DNA from 3 places in the Kribbella italica genome. Region 3 is predicted to be linked to each of the others. Evidence: riboswitches for the same ligand, from Rfam matches in the RefSeq annotation. Region 3 holds a riboswitch; each other region holds the start of a gene.
The links. Region 3 has a riboswitch for glycine ahead of gcvP (aminomethyl-transferring glycine dehydrogenase). Riboswitches for the same ligand answer to the same signal wherever they lie in the genome.
Positions count from the first base shown of each region.

Region 1: linked by a shared signal. The riboswitch ahead of HDA39_RS26715 (L-serine ammonia-lyase) and the one ahead of gcvP (aminomethyl-transferring glycine dehydrogenase) in region 3 are both predicted to bind glycine.
Region 2: linked by a shared signal. The riboswitch ahead of gcvT (glycine cleavage system aminomethyltransferase GcvT) and the one ahead of gcvP (aminomethyl-transferring glycine dehydrogenase) in region 3 are both predicted to bind glycine.

Region 1 is NZ_JACHMY010000001.1:5,748,792-5,752,918, reverse strand. It holds gene HDA39_RS26725 (DUF3817 domain-containing protein) at 1-236, shown strand, start outside; gene HDA39_RS26720 (hypothetical protein) at 238-1,155, opposite strand; glycine riboswitch at 1,292-1,384, shown strand; gene HDA39_RS26715 (L-serine ammonia-lyase) at 1,463-2,836, shown strand; gene HDA39_RS26710 (hypothetical protein) at 2,943-3,548, shown strand; gene HDA39_RS26705 (SDR family NAD(P)-dependent oxidoreductase) at 3,803-4,127, opposite strand, start outside.
Region 2 is NZ_JACHMY010000001.1:8,727,254-8,731,380, forward strand. It holds gene HDA39_RS41035 (mandelate racemase/muconate lactonizing enzyme family protein) at 52-1,098, shown strand; glycine riboswitch at 1,156-1,248, shown strand; glycine riboswitch at 1,249-1,358, shown strand; gene gcvT (glycine cleavage system aminomethyltransferase GcvT) at 1,404-2,507, shown strand; gene gcvH (glycine cleavage system protein GcvH) at 2,517-2,897, shown strand; gene glyA (serine hydroxymethyltransferase) at 2,894-4,127, shown strand, end outside.
Region 3 is NZ_JACHMY010000001.1:1,461,090-1,465,216, reverse strand. It holds gene gcvP (aminomethyl-transferring glycine dehydrogenase) at 1-1,718, opposite strand, end outside; glycine riboswitch at 1,795-1,886, opposite strand; gene HDA39_RS06855 (dihydrodipicolinate synthase family protein) at 1,902-2,789, opposite strand; gene HDA39_RS06850 (MerR family transcriptional regulator) at 2,848-3,465, opposite strand; gene HDA39_RS06845 (bifunctional nuclease domain-containing protein) at 3,666-4,127, opposite strand, start outside.

The sequences.
Region 1 (4,127 bases), 4.3 Mb from region 3:
GGCTGCTGATCGGGATGCTGTTCAAGTACGTGCTGTCGGACAACGAGATCGGCGTGAAGATCTTCGGGCCGATCCACGGCGGGATCTTCGTCGCCTACGTGCTGACCGTCGCGGTCGTCCGCAAGCCGCTGCGCTGGACCTGGCCGACCACGCTGCTCGCGCTGGCCGCCAGCATCCCGCCGCTGTTCACCTGGTTCTTCGAGCTGTGGGCGGCACGGACCAACCGCCTGGGCTGACTCACCGGCCGCAGCCGCGGCAGGGTCGGCGCGTGCGGAGGTAGTACCCGTACGTCGCCGTGAGCAGGCCCGCGCCCCAGAGCACGTACGCCGGGACCGCGACCCAGAAGAACGCCTCGGGCAGGCCCATCTCTCCGAAGACCGGCTCGTGCCGCAGCGCGGCGGCGACCATCTGGAGCAGTCCGACGCCGAAGTACGCCGTGATGCCGGCGCCGAGCCCGCCGCCGGGGAGCAGCAGCATCCAGCGCGGGAAGATCCGGCCGGCGCGCGTCACCAGCAGGAGCGGGAGCAGGAGGCCGGCGAGCAGGAAGCCCGCCTCGAACAGGATCACCGCCATGCCGGCGTCGTACGGCGTGCTGCCGAAGCCGACGACCGCCTGAGCGGCCAGGCGGATCAGGCAGCCCGCGGCGGCCACAGCTGCTCCTGCGATCGCCCACCTGGGTGTGGACGTGACCGACCGGAGCCCACTGCAGCGCAGGCAGGACGGGTCGAGCGCGCGCTGCCTGGTCAGTGCGGTCGCCGCGAGCAGGCCCGCGCCGGTGAGACCACCGAGACGGCTGAGAAGACCGATCGGGTCGAACGGGATGCCGAGGCCTGGCAGGACGGCGGCGACGACGTCAAGCAGCACGAAGGCGCACACGGCGACCCAGCCGGCAGCTGTTGCCCAGGTGAGCCTGATGGTCATCCGCGACACCGGCAGGACGACCAGGACCGCGCTCAGCACGCAGAAGGCGAGCGACAGCCAGTAGGAGATCAGCAGGTCGCTCCCGGGCAACTCCCAGGCCGGTGCATGTCCAGTGGCGAACCACAACCGGACCAGTCCGTACGCCGCCGCCCAGCTGACCGCGGCGAGCGGCATCCACCGCTGCGCTGTCGCCTCGCTCGGTGCGTGGTCGCGCGGACGCGTGCTCGTCGTCATGCGTTCAGCTTGTGGTGGCGGTGCTTCCGAGGGATCCCCCGCGCGGGGGAACGCTCTCCCTCGGAGGAGTGCACGGCCGGATTGACGGGGAGCGCGGGTCCGCCGTACCGTCGCGACCGTCAGCACCACCGCCGCATGAACCCGTGCGGGAGAGACCCGGGCCCGACCCGGGCGCCGTAGGAGCAACTCTCCCCAAGAATCTCTCAGGCACCCTCACCGCACGGGCGAGGCACCTCTGGAAGACAGCACGTCTGACAGAGCGGGGAGGCACACCGATCGGTCAACGACGACCGGAAGGAACCTCCAGATGGCGATCAGCGTTTTCGACCTGTTCAGTATCGGGATCGGCCCGTCGAGCTCCCACACCGTGGGACCGATGCGCGCCGCCCGGACCTTCGCCGTCGGCCTGGCTGCCGACGGCCTGCTCACCCGGACGACGGCCGTCGAGTCGCAGCTGTTCGGCTCGCTCGGCGCGACCGGCCACGGACACGGCAGCAACAAGGCCGTCATGCTCGGTCTCGAGGGCGAGGACCCGGAGACCGTCGACACCCGCTCGGTCGAAGGGCGCGTCGAGGCGATCCGCGCGGCCAGGACCCTGCGGCTGGCCGGCGAGCACGAGATCGCGTTCGACGAGAACTCGCAACTGGTGATGCACCGCCGCAAGGCGCTGCCCTACCACCCGAACGGGATGACCTTCGTCGCCCGCGACGCCGACGGCGCCGTACTGCGTGAGCGCACGTACTACTCGGTCGGCGGCGGGTTCGTCGTCGACGAGGACGCGGCCGCCGGCGACCGGATCGTCCCGGACCGGACGCCGCTGAAGTACCCGTTCCTGTCCGGCGCCGAGCTGCTCGACCGCTGCCGCGAGTCCGGGCTGCCGATCAGCGAGGTGATGCTCGCCAACGAGCTGGCCTGGCGGACCGAGCCCGAGATCCGCGAGGGCCTGCTGCACATCTGGCAGGTGATGCAGGACTGCGTCGACGAGGGCTGCGAGACCGAGGGCGTGCTGCCGGGCGGCCTGAAGGTGCCGCGCCGGGCGCACGGTCTGCACCAGAAGCTGAGCAGCGACAAGTGGTCGGTCGACCCGCTCAAGGTGATGGACTGGGTGAACCTGTTCGCGCTCGCGGTGAACGAGCAGAACGCTTCCGGCGGCCGGATCGTCACCGCGCCGACGAACGGTGCCGCGGGCATCATTCCCGCCGTACTGCACTACTACCGGCGGTTCGTGCCGGGCGCGACCGAGGACGGCACGGTCCGGTTCCTGCTAGCCGCCGGCGCGATCGGCGTGCTCTACAAGGAGAACGCGTCGATCTCCGGCGCCGAGGTCGGCTGCCAGGGCGAGGTCGGGTCGGCCTGCTCGATGGCCGCGGCCGGGCTCTGCGAGGTACTCGGCGGGACGCCGGAGCAGGTCGAGAACGCCGCCGAGATCGCGATGGAGCACAACCTGGGCCTGACCTGCGACCCGGTCGGCGGGCTGGTCCAGATCCCGTGCATCGAGCGGAACGCGATGGCCTCGGTGAAGGCGATCAACGCCGCGCGGATGGCGATGCACGGCGACGGGGTGCACGTGGTCACGCTGGACAAGGTGATCAAGACGATGCGCGAGACCGGCGCGGACATGAAGATCAAGTACAAGGAGACCTCACGCGGCGGCCTGGCCGTCAACGTGATCGAGTGCTGACGGGTCACCGCGGGGTTGCTCAGTGTCGCGACGGGGTGCGGTTTGCGGTGAATATCGTTCCAAGACCTGTTTGAAACGTGTGAACACCCGCTACTGTGCCGGAACTGTGAGTCTGTTCTCCGAGGAAGAACAGGCAGCACCGCGCCGGACCCCGCTGAGGAGCAAGAGGGTCCGCCGTACCGCCGCCTGCATCGCTCTGCCCATCGGTCTGTACGCCGCCCTGGCTGTCGTGGGCCTGTTGCCGCTGCCCGGCGCAGGCGACCCCGACACGGTCACGCCGGTCGCCGGCCTGCCGATCGCCGACCCGGCCGACCGGAACTACCCGTACGTCGAGTCGGACGGGCGGCCGGCCGCGACGCCGACTCCGTCGCTCCCGACCGCATCGCACGGGGTCGGTCGGGGTGACGTCCAGCCGGACGGTCACGCCGGGGACGAGGCAGGCCGCCCGACACCGGGCGCGCCGACGACCGGTACGGCGGAGGACGCGACGCGCAGGGTGCTGCCGACGATCACGGCCCGGCCCCCGGTGCTGCCGACTCCGAGGCCGACCGAGCCGCCTCCGCCGGGGACGCCGTCGCCGTCGACCCCGGGGTCACCTTCGCCTTCGCCGTCCCCCTCGCCGAGTCCGACCGGTACGCCGCCGGTCACGAACGACCCGGATCCGGGCCTGGTCGGCCAGTTGTTCGGCTGGCTCGACGCGCTGGTGCCGTAGGCGGCGCTGGCGCACGGCTTCGGGTGCGCCGAGGTGCCGACGCCTAGCTCCGGCTGCGCGAGGCGCTGGGGCACGGCTGCGCGAGGCGCCGACGCACAGCTCCGGCTGGGCGAGGTGCTGGGGCATGGCTTCGGCTGCGCCGAGGTGCTGGGGCACGGCTCCGGCTGCGCGAGGTGCCGACGCACAGCTCCGGGTGCGCCAGTTGCAGTCACCCGGCGTAGCAGTCGGGCGGTCGGCGTACGCGTTTCGGCGACCTACCAGGCGACCGGGCCGTGGATGCTCAGGTACTGACCGGTCGGTCCGTCCTTGGCGATCGTGGCGGCCTGGACGATGATCGCGGCGCCCTCCTCGACCGTCTGGGTGCCGCGGTGGCCGTTGAAGTCGGTGGCGGTGAAGCCTGGGTCGACGGTGTTGATCCGCAGGTCCGGCAGCAGGTAGGCGAACTGCGCGGTGAGCATGTTGAGTGCGGCCTTCGAGGCGGCGTACCCCGGGACGGGGATCCAGGACTGCACCGCCGACTCGCCGTCGAAGGGCACCCCCGCGATCGAGCCGAGCCCGCTGCTGACGTTCACCACGACC
Region 2 (4,127 bases), 7.3 Mb from region 3:
CACGCCGCCGAGGCGAAGACGCCGTAGTCGACGAACTCCGAAGGAGTCCAGATGACGTTGGACAGCCACTTCATCAGCCGTGTCGAGCGGTCGACGATCCGGTCGCGCTACCCGCGGACCATCGGGCGGAACGCCCGGCTCGGGAGTCATGGGGACGGCGGGGTCGACGACGTCGTGATCCTGCACACCGACACCGGGAAGTCCGGATGGGGCCTCGCGGCCGGGCCGGTTCCCGACGACGTGGTCGGGCGGTCGGTGGGGGAGCTGATCGATCCGGCCACGGGAGTGCGCGAGGCCGGGCTGCGGGGGCTGGACTTCGCGTTGCACGACCTGGCCGGCCACCTCCTGGATCTGCCGGTGCACGCGCTGCTCGGCGGCAAGGGCACCCGGACCATCCCGATCTACGACGGCGCGGTCTACTTCGCGGACCTCGATGCGGACGGCGTGGACGCCGTACTGGCGGACTGCGCGGCCGACGACGCGGCGGGCTATCGCGCGTTCAAGCTGAAGATCGGGCGCGGGAACCGCTGGATGGAACGGGCCGAAGGAGACGCCCGGGACATCGAGGTGACCCGGGCCGTGCGAGCGGCGTACCCGGAGCACCGGATCCTGGTGGACGCCAACGACGGCTACGACTGCGACGGGTTCATCGAGTATCTGAAGGCGGTCGCGGACTGCGACCTGTACTGGGTCGAGGAGCCGTTTCTCGACGACGCCGCCGACCTGGCCCGGCTCAAGAAGCACCTGCAGGGGTCGCCGACGTTGATCGCCGAGGGAGAGTCCGACCCGGATCTCGAGCCCCTGCTGGAGATCGCGGCCGACGGCGACATCGACGTCCTGCTGATGGACGTGGTGTCGTTCGGCCTGACCAGCTGGCGCGAGGTGATGCCGCGGGTCAGCTGCCAGGCGTCGCCGCACGCCTGGGGAGTTCCGCTCAAGACCTTGTACGCCGCGCAGATGGCGGCGGGCCTCGGCAATGTTCCGACGGTCGAGGGAGTGCCTGGTACGACGGACGGTGTCGACACCAGTGCCTACGAGTGGAAAGACGGCAACCTGACCGTGCCCGACCGCCCCGGCTTCGGCCTCACGCTCACCTGAGCCTTGCGCGCCCGGCCGGACCCCGCTTAGGGTGCGACCGACAACTGAACACGCTGTTGATCCGCGGCGGGAGAATCCTGCCGTCGTGCAGGTGCCGTAGGAGCAAATCCTCCCCGGGAATCTCTCAGGCCCCCGTACCGCCGTGGTCAGGCAACTCTGGAAAGCAGCCGGACAGCCGGCTCACCGACGGTGCAAGCGAAGCCCGCCAAGAACTCATCGGGCCGCGCGGAAACTCTCAGGTCCGATACAGAGCGGGGAGGAACCCCGATCTCGTGGCGCGCGCCACCTGGATTCTGGAGTTCCTCATGCCCACCCAGTACACCGCACTGCGCACCGAGCACGAGCGGCTCGGCGCGAACTTCACCGACTTCGGCGGCTGGCAGATGCCGCTCAAGTACCGGTCCGAACTGGCCGAGCACCACGCCGTACGACGCTCGGCCGGCCTCTTCGACCTGTCCCACATGGGCGAGGTCTGGGTGACCGGTCCGGACGCCGCGGCGTTCCTCGACCACGCCCTGGTCGGCAAGATCTCCGCGATGGCGGTCGGCAAGGCGAAGTACTCGCTGATCTGCGCCGAGGACGGTGGCGTGATCGACGACCTGATCACCTACCGGCGTCCTGAGGCGTTCCTGGTCGTCCCCAACGCCGGCAACGCCACGACAGTAGCCGCCGCGCTGACCGAGCGCGCCGAGAACTTCGACGTCACGGTCGACGACGCCTCCGCGCGGACCTCGCTGATCGCCGTCCAGGGCCCGCAGGCCGAGTCGATCCTGCTCCGGCTGATCCCGGTCGGGCAGCAGGAGTTCCTCACCACGCTCAGGTACTACGCGGCGGTCGAGATCACCGTGACCGACCTGAACCTGCTGGTCGCGCGCACCGGCTACACCGGTGAGGACGGCTTCGAGCTCTTCGTCGCGAACGACGACGCCACCGACGTCTGGCGCGCGATCGAGGCCGCGGCCGAGGACGGCGAGCTGACTCCGGCCGGCCTCGCGGCCCGCGACTCGCTCCGGCTGGAGGCCGGGATGCCGCTCTACGGCAACGAACTCTCCCGCGACGGCGACCCGTTCGCGGCCGGGCTCGGCGGAGTCGTTGCGTTGAGCAAGGAAGATTTCGTCGGCAAGGAAGCCCTTGCCCAGCGCAAAGAAGCGGGTTCGGCCCGCAAGCTCGTCGGCCTGACCGGTACCGGCCGGCGCGCGCCGCGCAGCCACTACCCGGTGCTCAAGGACGGCGTCGTCGTCGGCGAGATCACCTCCGGCCAGCCCAGCCCGACGCTCGGCGTACCGGTCGCTCTGGCGTACGTCGACCTCGAGCACGCCGAGCCCGGCACCGCGCTGGACGTCGACCTGCGCGGGACCCCGGAGCCGTTCGCAGTGACCGCTCTGCCCTTCTACCAGCGCCAGAAGTGAGGACCGACGATGCCAACAGTCAAGGCCGGCCTGCAGTACTCCGACGAGCACGAGTGGGTTGCCCGCGAGGAGGCCGGGACCGTCGCGGTCGGGATCTCCGCGATCGCGACCGACGCCCTCGGTGACATCGTGTACGTCGAACTGCCCGAGGTCGGCAGCACCGTGACCGCGGGGGAGACCTGCGGCGAGGTGGAGTCGACCAAGTCCGTCTCCGACCTGTTCTCCCCGGTGACCGGCGAGATCACCGAGGTCAACCCGGCCGTCACCGAGGACCCCGCGGCGATCAACGAGGACCCGTACGGCGTGTGGCTGTTCAAGGTGAACGCCACCGAGGACGGTCCGCTGCTGTCGGCCGAGGACTACGCGGCCAAGCACGGCGGTGACCTGTGAGCACCTTCCAGCAGATCGTTGCCCCGAGCCTCGATGCCGACCTGGCCGACCTCGACCCGGAGATCGCGGCGAAGATCGCCGACGAGCTGACCCGGCAGCGCGACGGCCTGGAGATGATCGCCTCGGAGAACCACACCGCCGCGGCCGTCATGCAGGCGCAGGGCTCGGTGCTCACCAACAAGTACGCCGAGGGCTACCCGGGCCGCCGGTACTACGGCGGTTGCGAGCACGTCGACGTGATCGAGCAGTTGGCGATCGACCGGGTGAAGGCGCTGTTCGGCGCTGCGTACGCGAACGTCCAGCCGCACTCGGGCGCGCAGGCGAACGCCTCCGTGATGCACGCGCTGATCCGTCCCGGCGACACGATCATGGGCCTCAACCTCGCGCACGGCGGTCACCTCACGCACGGCATGAAGATCAACTTCTCCGGCCGCCTGTACGACGTGATCCCGTACCAGGTGCGCCCGGACGACCACCGGATCGACATGGCCGAGGTCGAACGGCTCGCGCACGAGCACCGGCCGAAGCTGATCGTGGCCGGCTGGTCGGCGTACGCGCGGCACCTGGACTTCGCCGAGTTCCGGCGGATCGCCGATGCCGTCGACGCCTACCTGATGGTCGACATGGCACACTTCGCCGGCCTGGTCGCGGCCGGGCTGCACCCGTCGCCGGTGCCGCACGCGCACGTCACCACGTCGACGACGCACAAGACACTGGCTGGTCCGCGCGGCGGCATCATCCTGACCAACGACGCCGACCTGGCCAAGAAGCTCAACTCCGCCGTCTTCCCCGGCCAGCAGGGCGGACCGCTCGAGCACGTGATCGCGGGCAAGGCGGTGTCGTTCAAGATCGCGGCCTCCGAGGAGTTCCGCGAGCGCCAGGAGCGCGTGCTGGTGGGCGCGCGGATCCTGGCCGAGCGGCTGAACCGGCCGGACGTCGCCAAGCACGGCATCTCGGTGGTCTCCGGCGGGACCGACGTCCACCTGGTGCTGGTCGACCTGCGCGACTGCCTGCTCGACGGGCAGCAGGCCGAGGACCGGCTGGCCTCGATCGACATCACGGTCAACCGCAACGCCGTCCCGTTCGACCCGCGACCGCCGATGGTGACGTCGGGCTTGCGGATCGGTACGCCGGCGCTGGCGACCCGTGGTTTCGGCGAGCAGGCGTTCACCGAGGTGGCCGACATCATCGCCGAGGCACTGACCGCCGACGCCGAGGCGGACCTGTCCG
Region 3 (4,127 bases):
GCGTTCGGCTGGATCGAGACCTTCGCGTAGCCGGTCACCTCGGCCAGCCAGCGCTCCAGCTGGCCGATCAGCTTCACGTAGCCGGCCGCGTCCTCGATCGGCGCGAACGGGTGCAGGTCGGCGAACTCCGGCCAGGTGACCGCTTCCATCTCGGTGGTCGCGTTCAGCTTCATCGTGCACGAGCCGAGCGGGATCATGCCGCGGTCGAGCGCGTAGTCGTAGTCGGACAGCTTGCGCAGGTAGCGCAGCATCGCCGTCTCGGACCGGTGCGTGTTGAAGACCGGGTGGGTCAGGTAGTCCGACGTACGCGTGACGGCCTCGGCCAGGTTGCCACCGGCAAGCGAAGCGTCGTACCGGACGCCGAACGAGCGGCAGACCCGGCCGAGCGCGGCGGCGTCGGTCTTCTCGTCGCAGGAGATGCCGACGTGGTCCGCGTCGACCAGGCGCAGCCAGATGCCGTTCTGCCGGGCGGTGTCGACGACGTCGGCCGCACGACCGGGGACGCGCGCCAGGACGGTGTCGAAGAACTGCTCGTGCACGACCTCGACGCCACCGGCGCGCAGGGACGCGGCCAGGCTGTCGGCGTTCGCGTGGACGCGTTCGGCGATCGCCTTCAGGCCGTCGGGGCCGTGGTAGACGGCGTACATCGACGCGACGACGGCGAGCAGGACCTGCGCCGTACAGATGTTGGAGGTCGCCTTCTCGCGACGGATGTGCTGCTCGCGGGTCTGCAGCGCCAGCCGGTACGCCGGCGCGCCGTCGGCGTCGACCGAGACGCCGACGAGGCGACCGGGCAACGACCGCTCGAGCCCGGCGCGGACCGACATGAAGCCCGCGTGCGGGCCACCGTAGAACAGCGGGACGCCGAAGCGCTGCGACGAGCCGATGACGATGTCGGCACCGGCCTCACCCGGTGCCTCGAGCAACGTCAGCGCGAGCAGGTCGGAGGCGACGGCCACCAGCGTCTCGCGCTCGTGCGCGGCGGTGACCAACGGCTTGAGGTCGCGGACGACCCCGCCGGAGCCGGGGTACTGGACCAGGAAGCCGAAGAAGTCACCGTCCGGCAGACCATCGGTGGTGTCGGCGACGACGACCTCGATACCGAGCGCCTCGGCGCGGGTCTCGACGACGGCGATCGTCTGCGCGAAGCAGTCGGCGTCGACCAGGAAGCGGTTGCTCTTGCTCTTGCGGTTCGACCGGTGCGCGAGCGTCATCGCCTCGGCGGCAGCAGTGCCTTCGTCGAGCAGCGACGCGTTCGCGGTCGGCAGGCCGGTCAGGTCCGACACGGCGGTCTGGAAGTTCAGCAGCGCCTCGAGCCGGCCCTGGGAGATCTCCGGCTGGTACGGCGTGTACGCCGTGTACCAGGCGGGGTTCTCGACCAGGCGGCGGACGATCACCGACGGGGTGAAGGTGCCGTAGTAGCCCTGGCCGATCATCGAGGTGGCCACGGTGTTGCGGGCGGCGAGCTGCCGGAGCTCGGTCAGCGCGTCGACCTCGGAGGCCGGCTCGGGCAGCCGCAGCGGCTCGGCCGAGCGGATCGAGGCCGGGACCGCGGCATCGACGAGCGCGTCGACGTCGGCGTACCCGAGGGTCTGCACCATCCGGGCGACCTCGTCGGCGCGCGGACCGATGTGGCGGTCGGCGAAGGTGGCCGAAATCTGTGGGGAGATGTCGTGCGACCGGGGCGGTGGGGTGGGAAATGTATCTTGCACAGTCATGAGTGGAGGCTCCGTTGCTGACAGGTCTGCCGGTGGCCTCCCCCTCTGTCACGCGGCGAGCGCGCTTCAGAGTCGCCTGCGGCACCCGGTCCATGGGCCTGAGAGGTTCCGGGGAGGAATTGCCCCTTCGGCGCCCAGGCGAACCTGGGACTCTCCCGAGTGCTGTGTACGGCAACCCCGAGGTTACCAGTTGCCCTCGTCGAGTTCCGGCAGCAGCCGCCGCGCGGTCACCCGCGCGGGTCCGACCAGGTCCGGTTCGGCGTACGCCATCGGCCAGCGGACCCGGGTCCCGGCGTCGGCCCAGCCGCCGACCGCGGCGAGGAACTTGTCGAGCGCGGGGTTGGACAGGCCGCGTGCCTGCAGTGGCGCGATGTGCCCGGCGAAGAACTCCGCGATCCGCCGCTCCACGTCGAGTGCCGCCTGGTGGTCGGTCTCGATCAGCTCGTACCACCTGACGGAACCGGCCGGCGAGAGCGCGGCGACGTTCGAGTAGCTGCCGTCCGCGCCGAGCGGCGTCATGCTCGCCAGGAAATGGCCGGGGACGAAGAGCGACAGGCCGGACTCCCGCGCCTGGCCGAACCACGCGGCGTCTCCCCCGGCGTTCTTCAGCCCGATCAGCGTCGGTACGGCGCGCGCCAGGTCGGCGAGTTGCCGGGGCCCGACCTGCGTCTTCGCGTGCGGCGGGTTGTAGAGCACGAGCGGTACGCCGTCCGCCGTCTCGGCGACGCGGTCGAGGAAGGTCAGCGCCTCGCCGGCACTCAGCGACAGCCAGTCGGGCAGGATCACCTGGATCGCCGAGGGGCGCAGCGCGGCGGCCCGGCGTACGCGATCGAGCTGGAGCTGGGCCGAGGGATGGCTGGCCCCGAGCTGGAACGGGAGCTCGGTCTGCGCGGCGAGGAGGTCGTTGATCCGGTCGTACTCGTCCTCGGTCAGGGTCTGGAACTCGCCCGCCGTGCCGTGCACGTACACACCGTGGACTCCGCTGGTGAGCAGGTGGTCGAGCTGGGCCTTCAGGCGGGCGAAGTCGATCGTGTCGTCAGCGTCGAGGGGCAGCAACAAAGTCGCCCACACACCACGCAAGGTTTCCGCGGTGAGTGGGCGCACTGTTTTGCTGGGGATAGCTCGGGGATCAGCCGGTCATCCGGGCGCGGCGGCGAGCGGCGAGCTCGTCGTTCGCGTGCGAGCCGGACTCCTCGTCGTTGCCGTCGGCACGCTCGGTCGGCAGCTCGGACAGCGAACCCTCGACCTCGCGCCAGACGCCGCCGAGGGCGATGCCGAAGACTCCCTGGCCGCCGGCCAGCAGGTCGATCACCTCATCCGGCGAGGTGCACATGTAGACCGAGGCGCCGTCACTCATCAGCGTGATCTGGGTCAGGTCGTCGATGCCGCGCTTGCTCAGGTGGGCGATCGCGGTCCGGATCTGCTGCAGCGAGATGCCGGCGTCGAGCAGACGCTTGATCACCTTGAGCAGGAGGACGTCGCGGAAGCCGTAGAGCCGCTGCGTGCCCGAGCCGGTGGCCGGACGGACCGACGGCGACACCAGGCCGGTGCGGGCCCAGTAGTCGAGCTGACGGTAGGTGATGCCCGCGGCCGCGCAGGCCGTCGGGCCGCGGAAGCCGACATCCTCCGGCATCGGGCGCAGGTCGTCGTCGAAGAGCAGGCCCTGCACCCCCGCTGCGGCAGCCGCGTCGGCGTGTGCTTCCGACGCCGACTGCGCCGTCAGATCAGTGTCGCCGGTGCGTGTCACGCCTGAGCCTCCCTGGGTACTGACTGGAACGGACTACATCCGTGGAGTTACAACTCCTCACAACTCCTTCAAGGTAAGCCGCCGACCTGACCCGGTCAACGACAACCGCTCCGAGCCGAAAGCGTGTCGCGGCTCCGGGCCGAATCGTTACCAACCCGGCCTTGTACCAGACACACCCAACACACGGTCGTAACGCACGCTCAGGACTTGTCGAAGTCCTCCGGCGAGATCTGGTCGAGGAACTCGCGGAAGCGCTCCACTTCCTCTTCCTCCTCCACCTCGTCGACCTCGTCGGACTCGCTCTCGGGCACCGGGACGCCGGCCTCGGCGAGGATCTCCTCGGCGCAGAACACCGGCGTACCGGTCCGCAGCGCGAGCGCGATCGAGTCCGACGGGCGGGCCGAGATCTCGGTCTTGTCGTCGAAGACCAGGATCGCCTCGAAGACGCCGTCGGTCAGGTTCACGATCCGGACCTGGGTCAGCGTGTGCCCCAGCACCCGGATCACCTCCGCGAAGATGTCGTGGGTCAGTGGACGCGGTGGTTCCATCCCCTGCTGCGCGAACGCGATCGCGCTGGCCTCGGCCGCGCCGATCCAGATCGGCAGGTACCGCTCACCGCCGACCTCCCGGAGCAGCACGATCGGCTGACTCGAGGGCATCTC